DNA from 2 places in the Streptomyces sp. NPDC001796 genome. Region 2 is predicted to be linked to the other one. Evidence: predicted binding sites of a transcription regulator. Region 2 holds the regulator's gene; the other holds the start of a gene.
The links. The regulator HrcA, encoded in region 2, represses chaperone genes, less so after heat shock. The targets are predictions, from matches to a motif close to TTNGCACTCNGNNNNNCNGAGTGCNAA.
Positions count from the first base shown of each region.

Region 1: groL (chaperonin GroEL) is a predicted target of HrcA. The motif match lies at 2,072-2,098, and genes of this name have one in related genera.

Region 1 covers NZ_JBIAUC010000023.1:42,782-47,196, forward strand. The annotation lists gene thrC (threonine synthase) at 1-900, shown strand, start outside; gene ACFYZE_RS31375 (MoaD/ThiS family protein) at 953-1,228, shown strand; gene ACFYZE_RS31380 (cold-shock protein) at 1,679-1,882, shown strand; gene groL (chaperonin GroEL) at 2,259-3,884, shown strand; gene ACFYZE_RS31390 (NADH:flavin oxidoreductase) at 4,096-4,415, shown strand, end outside.
Region 2 covers NZ_JBIAUC010000001.1:153,001-157,415, forward strand. The annotation lists gene ACFYZE_RS00650 (DUF3097 domain-containing protein) at 1-197, opposite strand, end outside; gene ACFYZE_RS00655 (MBL fold metallo-hydrolase) at 252-995, opposite strand; gene hrcA (heat-inducible transcriptional repressor HrcA) at 1,193-2,212, shown strand; gene dnaJ (molecular chaperone DnaJ) at 2,213-3,349, shown strand; gene ACFYZE_RS00670 (nitronate monooxygenase) at 3,494-4,415, shown strand, end outside.

The DNA.
Region 1 (4,415 bases), on a different contig from region 2:
CGCGTGGTCGCCCAGGCACTCGAGGCGGCGCGCGTCTTCGGCTTCACCACCCTGTCCTGCTCCTCCACCGGTAACCTCGCGGGCGCGGTCGGCGCCGCTGCGGCCCGTGCCGGCTTCCGCTCCTGCGTGTTCATCCCGCACGACCTGGAGCAGGGCAAGGTCGTCATGGCCGCGATCTACGGCGGCGAGCTCGTCGGCATCGAGGGCAACTACGACGACGTGAACCGCTTCTGCTCCGAGCTGATCGGCGACCCGGCGGGCGAGGGCTGGGGCTTCGTCAACGTCAACCTGCGGCCGTACTACGCGGAGGGTTCCAAGACCCTGGCGTACGAGATCGCGGAGCAGCTCGGCTGGGAGCTGCCGGACCAGATCGTGGTGCCGATCGCCTCCGGCTCGCAGCTGACGAAGATCGACAAGGGTCTGCAGGAGCTGATCAAGCTCGGGCTCGTCGAGGACAAGCCGTACAAGATCTTCGGTGCGCAGGCCGAGGGCTGCTCGCCGGTGTCGGTGGCGTACAAGGCGGGCCACGACGTGGTGCGGCCGCAGAAGCCGAACACCATCGCCAAGTCGCTGGCGATCGGCAACCCGGCCGACGGCCCGTACGTCCTGGACATCGCCCGCCGCACGGGCGGCGCCGTGGAGGACGTGACGGACGAGCAGATCGTGGACGCCATCAAGCTGCTGGCGCGCACCGAGGGCATCTTCGCCGAGACGGCGGGCGGCGTGACCGTCGGTGTCACGCGCAAGCTGATCGAGAACGGCGTCCTCGACCCGGCGAAGACGACGGTCGTCCTCAACACCGGGGACGGTCTGAAGACGCTGGACGCGGTGGCCGACACGGGGCTGACCGTGACGATCCGTCCTACCCTCGAGTCCTTCCGCGAGGCCGGTCTCGTCTGACCTCCTCCCGCCACAACCCAGCAGCCGTACCCCGACCGGAGGTCATCCCCCCATGAGCGTCAACGTCCGCATCCCCACCATCCTGCGCACCTACACGGGCGGCCGGGCCGAGGTCACCGCCGAGGGCGCGACCCTCGCCGAGGTCATCGCCGATCTGGAGAAGAACCACACCGGCATCGCCGCACGCGTCCTGGACGACCAGGGCAAGCTGCGCCGCTTCGTCAACGTCTACGTGAACGACGACGACGTCCGCTTCGAGCAGGGCCTTCAGACCGCCACCCCGGACGGCGCGGGCGTCTCCATCATCCCCGCGGTCGCGGGCGGCTGACGGTCCCTCGAACGCAGGATCCTTACCCTCGGTAACGCAGGTAACCGAGAGTTCATCGAATTGCCCTCTCCGTGAGAGAAACGGAGGGGGCAATTCTGCATGGTTGAGCGCGGTAGAGTTGGGGAACGGCGCTCCCGGGCTCCCCTTCCGGATCCGCGATCACCTGCCGCGTGCCCGACAAGAAGCAGCCAAAGTGTGCAGGGTTTTTGCGCCATTCATTCCCTTTGCCCGGCCCGACTTGCCCTGAATTCGGGTGAATTCTCCGTATATTCCCGACCGGTCGGACCCCGAATTCTCGTCCGATTGACCTGTTGCAGACGGCAGTTGGACAGATACATTCAGCCGCGGTCGACGCGTTCCGGCGCACGCCCCCAACCGTTGGGGGGTGAGGTCTGACCCGGATCCGCGAAGTGTGGATCTGTGCAAGGGCCAGTAATAGGGGAGTTAGGCATGGCTCAGGGCACCGTCAAGTGGTTCAACGCGGAGAAGGGGTACGGCTTCATCGCGGTCGACGGTGGTGCGGACGTCTTCGTCCACTACAGCGCGATCCAGATGGACGGCTACCGCACCCTTGAAGAGGGCCAGCGGGTCGAGTTCGAGATCTCGCAGGGTCAGAAGGGCCCGCAGGCGGACATGGTCCGCGTGACCGCCTGATACAACGCGCCGACGACTGAACTGTTCGACGTGTCGAGGGGCCCGCATCCCGTCCGGGATGCGGGCCCCTCGGTCGTGTCCGGGGTACGGGCCCTCGGCCGTGTCCGGTCACGGCTTCTCCAGGGGGCGCGCGGCAGCGTCCACCTGCGGATCATGCTCCCGAGTTCACCTTCCGATACCCCGGAGCGGCTTGCACTCGGCAGGGGCGAGTGCTAATCATTGGCGTTAGCACTCTGAAGGTGAGAGTGACAACAGAAGGACCGGGTCGGTGAGGCCGCGGGCCGGGTGGGGCAAGGAACCTCCGGCCGGGGCCGTCCGTCGCGGGCGCGGGCGCGGTCCGAAGTAATCACCCCCAGTCCTGGAGGGACCACTTCACATGGCCAAGATCATCGCGTTCGACGAGGAGGCGCGGCGCGGCCTCGAGCGCGGCATGAACCAGCTCGCGGACGCCGTCAAGGTGACCCTCGGCCCCAAGGGCCGCAACGTCGTCCTCGAGAAGAAGTGGGGCGCCCCCACGATCACCAACGACGGTGTCTCCATCGCCAAGGAGATCGAGCTCGAGGACCCGTACGAGAAGATCGGCGCCGAGCTGGTCAAGGAAGTCGCCAAGAAGACGGACGACGTCGCCGGTGACGGTACGACCACGGCGACCGTGCTCGCCCAGGCGCTGGTCCGCGAGGGTCTGCGCAACGTGGCCGCCGGTGCGAACCCGATGGCCCTGAAGCGCGGCATCGAGAAGGCCGTCGAGGCCGTCTCCGCCTCGCTGCTCGAGCAGGCCAAGGACGTCGAGACCAAGGAGCAGATCGCCTCCACGGCCTCCATCTCCGCCGCCGACACCCAGATCGGCGAGCTGATCGCCGAGGCCATGGACAAGGTCGGCAAGGAAGGCGTCATCACCGTCGAGGAGTCGCAGACCTTCGGTCTCGAGCTGGAGCTCACCGAGGGCATGCGCTTCGACAAGGGCTACATCTCGGCGTACTTCGCCACCGACATGGAGCGTATGGAGGCCGTCCTCGACGACCCGTACATCCTGATCGCCAACTCCAAGATCTCCTCGGTCAAGGACCTGCTCCCGCTGCTGGAGAAGGTCATGCAGTCCGGCAAGCCGCTGCTGATCATCGCCGAGGACGTCGAGGGCGAGGCCCTGTCGACCCTGGTCGTCAACAAGATCCGCGGCACCTTCAAGTCCGTCGCCGTCAAGGCCCCGGGCTTCGGTGACCGCCGCAAGGCCATGCTCGGCGACATCGCCATCCTCACGGGCGGCGAGGTCATCTCCGAGGAGGTCGGCCTCAAGCTGGAGAACGCGACCCTGGACCTCCTGGGCCGCGCCCGCAAGGTCGTCATCACCAAGGACGAGACCACCATCGTCGACGGCGCCGGCTCCGCCGACCAGGTCTCGGGCCGCGTCAACCAGATCCGCGCCGAGATCGAGAACAGCGACTCCGACTACGACCGCGAGAAGCTGCAGGAGCGTCTGGCGAAGCTGGCCGGCGGCGTGGCCGTCATCAAGGCCGGTGCCGCGACCGAGGTGGAGCTCAAGGAGCGCAAGCACCGCATCGAGGACGCCGTCCGCAACGCGAAGGCGGCCGTCGAGGAGGGCATCGTCGCCGGTGGTGGCGTGGCTCTGGTCCAGGCGGCGCAGACCTCCTTCGAGAAGCTGGACCTCGAGGGCGACGAGGCCGTCGGCGCCGAGATCGTCCGCAAGGCCCTGACCGCCCCGCTGACCCAGATCGCCGTCAACGCCGGCCTCGAGGGCGGCGTCGTGGTGGAGAAGGTCCGCAACCTCACCCCGGGCCACGGCCTGAACGCCGCGACCGGTGAGTACGTGGACATGATCGCCGAGGGCATCATCGACCCGGCGAAGGTGACCCGTTCCGCGCTGCAGAACGCCGCCTCCATCGCCGCGCTGTTCCTCACCACCGAGGCCGTCATCGCCGACAAGCCGGAGAAGGCCGCCGCGCCCGCCGGTGGCGGCATGCCGGGCGGTGACATGGACTTCTGATCCTTCCGAGGATCGGTACCAGTCCTTCCGTACGAGGGCGGCACTCCCTGTCTGTGGCAGGGGGTGCCGCCCTCGGGCGTGTCCGGGATCACTCGGGTGCCCCGACCGGCCGGGAATGTGGGGCAGCGCATAGGCGGTTGCTTCAGAAGCTGCAACAATGCGCGCGCACATACCAGTCGGTTAACACAGCGATCCCCGAGGAGCCCCTCCCGTGACCGTCACCACGCCCGCCTCCCGCGCGGCCCAGATCCTGTCCCGCCCGATCGCGCTGGGTGGCCTCACCGTCCCGAACCGGATCGTGATGGCGCCGATGACCCGCATGTTCTCCCCGGGCGGCATTCCCGGTGAGGACGTGCGCTCCTACTACGCCCGCCGCGCCGCCGCCGGCGTCGGGCTGATCGTCACCGAGGGCACCTACGTCGGCCACGAGTCGGCCGGCCAGAGCGACCGCGTCCCGCGCTTCCACGGCGAGGAGCAGCTCGCGGGCTGGGCCAAGGTCGCCGAGGACGTGCACGCCGCCGGTGGCACGAT
Region 2 (4,415 bases):
CCCCCCGGCTCCAGCGGAAACACCCGGTGCTTCCCGTAGCGGTCCTCCAGCGTCACCGTGCCCGCCTCGCAGCGGATCACCGCGCCGCAGAACCCCGTGCGCGGCTCCTCCACCACCAGACCGGGGTCCGCCGGGACCTCCGGGACGGGCTTCGGCTTCTTCCACGGCGGGGTCAGGTCCGGAGAGTACTGGCGCATTCGGATGACGATAGGAGAAGGCAACCGCGAGGTCCCACGACACGCCGGGATTCGCTACGACACGGCGAAACGCGCCGCCAGCTCGTCCCGCTGCGCCCGTACGAACCCGGCGTCCACCACCGCCCCGTGCCCCGGCACGTACACCGCGTTCTCGCCGCCAACCTCCAGCAGCCGGTCCAGGGCCGCAGGCCAGTGAGAGGGGATCGCGTCCGGGCCCGCCTGCGGCTCGCCGGACTCCTCCACCAGGTCCCCGCAGAACACCACTTCCGGCTCCCCGGGGTCCCCGGGCACGAACACCACAAGATCGTGGGCCGTGTGGCCCGGCCCCACGTTCGCCAGCAGCACCTGCACCCCGCCCAGGTCCAGCGTCCACTCGCCCGAGACCAGGTGGCGCGGGCGGACCAGCGCGTCCGCCGCCTCGGTGGCCCGAGCGGGATCCAGACCGTTGCGCACCGCGTCCGCGATCAGTTCCGCCCGCCCGTGGGCCAGCACCCCGTCGACGCCCACCGCACCGAACACCTCCGCGCCCGCGAACGCCGCCGCCCCGAAGACATGGTCGAAGTGCGGATGGGTGAGCGCGAGATGCGTCACACGCCGGTCTCCGCCGAGCGGCTCCAGCAGCCGCTCCGCCGCGCCGCGCAACCGCGCGCCCTCGGCCAGGCTCGACCCGGCGTCCACCAGCAGCGCCGCGTCATCGCCCACCACCAGCCCGGCCGTGCAGTCCCAGACCGGAAGCCTGGCCCGCCCCACGCGCGCACTGAGCTCCTCCCACCCGGACCCTTCCCACAACACCGTCATACGGCGACGCTATCCGCGGGTGCCCGACCCGGCAGGACAGGCCGGTACAGGTCGGTACACCTCGGCACGGCACCGGCGCTCGCCCTTGCCGGGTGTGTACCCGACAGCCGTACACTGGGCCGGGGAATGCTGGCACTCGCAAGTGCAGAGTGCCAGGGGAAAGCGCCAAGGGGACATGACCGCTGGAGGTGTGCGCGATGCTCAGTGAACGCAGGCTCGAGGTGCTGCGCGCCATCGTCCAGGACTACGTCGGCACCGAGGAGCCGGTGGGTTCCAAGGCCCTGACCGAGCGGCACAACCTCGGCGTCTCCCCGGCCACCGTCCGCAACGACATGGCCGCGCTGGAGGAGGAGGGGTACATCGCCCAGCCGCACACCAGCGCCGGACGCATTCCCACGGACAAGGGCTACCGCCTCTTCGTCGACAAGCTCGCGGCCGTCAAGCCGATGAGCCCGCCCGAGCGCCGCGCGATCCAGAACTTCCTGGAGGGCGCCGTCGACCTCGACGACGTGGTGGCGCGCACGGTGCGGCTGCTCGCACAGCTCACCCGGCAGGTCGCCGTGGTGCAGTACCCGTCGCTGACACGTTCGACCGTGCGCCACGTGGAACTGCTGTCGATGGCGCCCGCGCGTGTGATGCTCGTGCTGATCACCGACACCGGCCGGGTCGAGCAGCGCATGATCGACTGCCCGGCGCCGTTCGGTGAGACGTCGCTCGCGGACCTGCGCGCTCGGCTCAACAGCCGGGTCGCAGGCCGCCGCTTCGCGGACGTCCCGCAGCTCGTGCAGGATCTGCCCGAGGCGTTCGAGGAGCCGGAGGACCGCGGCACGGTCTCGACGGTTCTCTCCACCCTCCTCGAGACGCTCGTGGAGGAGACCGAGGAGCGGCTGATGATCGGCGGCACCGCGAACCTGACGCGCTTCGCGCATGACTTCCCTCTCACCATCCGCCCCGTCCTGGAGGCGCTGGAGGAGCAGGTCGTGCTCCTCAAACTGCTGGGTGAGGCGAAGGATCCGGCCATGCGGGTACGTATCGGTCATGAGAACGCGCACGAAGGACTCAACTCCACGTCCATCGTCTCCGTGGGCTACGGTTCGGGCGGCGAGGCAGTAGCGAAACTCGGCGTGGTCGGACCGACCCGCATGGATTACCCGGGAACGATGGGAGCGGTACGAGCGGTGGCACGGTACGTCGGACAGATCCTGGCGGAGTCGTAAGTGGCCACGGACTACTACGCCGTACTCGGCGTGCGCCGCGACGCGTCGCAGGAAGAGATCAAGAAGGCGTTCCGCCGGCTCGCCCGCGAGCTGCACCCGGACGTCAATCCCGATCCGAAGACGCAGGAGCGGTTCAAGGAGATCAACGCCGCGTACGAGGTGCTCTCGGACCCGCAGAAGAAGCAGGTCTACGACCTCGGCGGCGACCCGCTGTCCCAGTCGGGCGGCGCCGGCGCGGGCGGCTTCGGCGCGGGCGGCTTCGGCAACTTCTCCGACATCATGGACGCGTTCTTCGGCACGGCGTCGCAGCGCGGTCCGCGCTCGCGCACCCGCCGGGGCCAGGACGCGATGATCCGGCTCGAGGTCGAGCTGGACGAGGCGGCCTTCGGCACGACGAAGGACATCCAGGTCGACACGGCCGTCGTCTGCAACACCTGCAACGGCGAGGGCGCCGCGCCCGGTACGTCCGCGCAGACCTGTGACATGTGCCGTGGTCGCGGTGAGGTCTCGCAGGTCACCCGGTCCTTCCTGGGCCAGGTCATGACCTCCCGGCCGTGCCCGCAGTGCCAGGGCTTCGGCACGATCGTCCCGAACCCGTGCCCGGAGTGCGCCGGTGACGGGCGGGTGCGCTCGCGCCGCACGCTCACCGTGAAGATCCCGGCCGGTGTCGACAACGGCACCCGGATCCAGCTCGCGGGCGAGGGCGAGGTCGGCCCCGGCGGCGGTCCGGCCGGCGACCTGTACGTCGAGATCCACGAGCTGCCGCACAAGACCTTCCAGCGCCGCGGCGACGATCTGCACTGCACGGTCACCATCCCGATGACGGCGGCGGCCCTCGGCACCAAGGTGCCGCTGGAGACGCTGGACGGCCTGGAAGAGGTCGACATCCGTCCCGGTACCCAGTCCGGGCAGTCGATCCCGCTGCACAACCGCGGTGTCACGCATCTGCGCGGCGGTGGCCGGGGCGACCTGGTCGTCCATGTGGAGGTCCAGACGCCCACCAAGCTGGACCCGGAGCAGGAGCGACTGCTGCGCGAGCTGGCGAAGCTGCGCGGCGAGGAGCGGCCGCAGGGTCAGTTCCAGCCGGGGCAGCAGGGGCTGTTCTCGCGGTTGAAGGACGCGTTCAACGGGCGCTGACGGTGTCGGCCCCCGGCGCTGGACGGGCGTCCGGCGCCGGGGTGGCCGTCCCTTGAGCTGCCTTCGAACTGTTCTCTTTCCTCCGGCGTATGCCACAGGAACGGTGGATTCGGACTTGTTCGAAGGACGTGACAACATGCCGTCATGTCCTCCCTGACCGATCTCCTCCCACACCCGATCGTGCAGGCCCCCATGGCCGGCGGCGTCTCCGTGCCGCAGCTCGCCGCCGCCGTGTCCGAGGCCGGTGGCCTGGGGTTCCTCGCGGCCGGGTACAAGACCGCCGACGGGATGTACCAGGAGATCAAGCAGCTCCGCGGGCTGACCCACCGCCCCTTCGGCGTGAACGTGTTCATGCCGCAGCCGGAACATCCCGGTGCAGCCACCGGCTCCACCGGAGCGGCCGGTGCCGCGCGGCCCTGTGCGGCCGCCGTCGAGGTCTATGCCAACCAGCTCGCCGGTGAGGCCACCTGGTACGAGACCGAGCTCGGCGACCGCGACAGCGGCCGTGACGACGGCTACGACGCCAAACTCGCCGTCCTCCTGGACGACCCGGTCCCGGTCGTCTCCTTCCACTTCGGGGTCCCGGCCCCGGACGTCCTGGAGTCCCTGCGTCGGCTGGGCACCCTCACCCTGGTCACCGCGACCACCGCCGAGGAGGCCCTCGCCGTGCAGGAGGCCGGCGCGGACGCGGTGATCGCGCAGGGCGTCGAGGCCGGCGGCCACCAGGGCACCCATCGGGACAGTCAGGAGAACGACGGCGCCGGCATCGGGCTGCTCTCGCTGCTCGCCCAGGTCCGCGAGACCGTGAGCATCCCGGTCGTCGCCTCCGGAGGCATCATGCGCGGCAGCCAGATCGCCGCCGTCCTCGCCGCGGGGGCGAGCGCCGCTCAGCTCGGCACCGCGTTCCTCGCCACGCCCGAGTCCGGTGCCCACCCCGCGCACAAGCAGGCGCTGACCGACCCCCACTTCGTCCGCACCGAGCTGACCCGGGCGTTCTCCGGACGCCCGGCCCGCGGTCTGGTCAACCGGTTCATGCGCGAACACGGCCCCTACGCGCCCGCCGCGT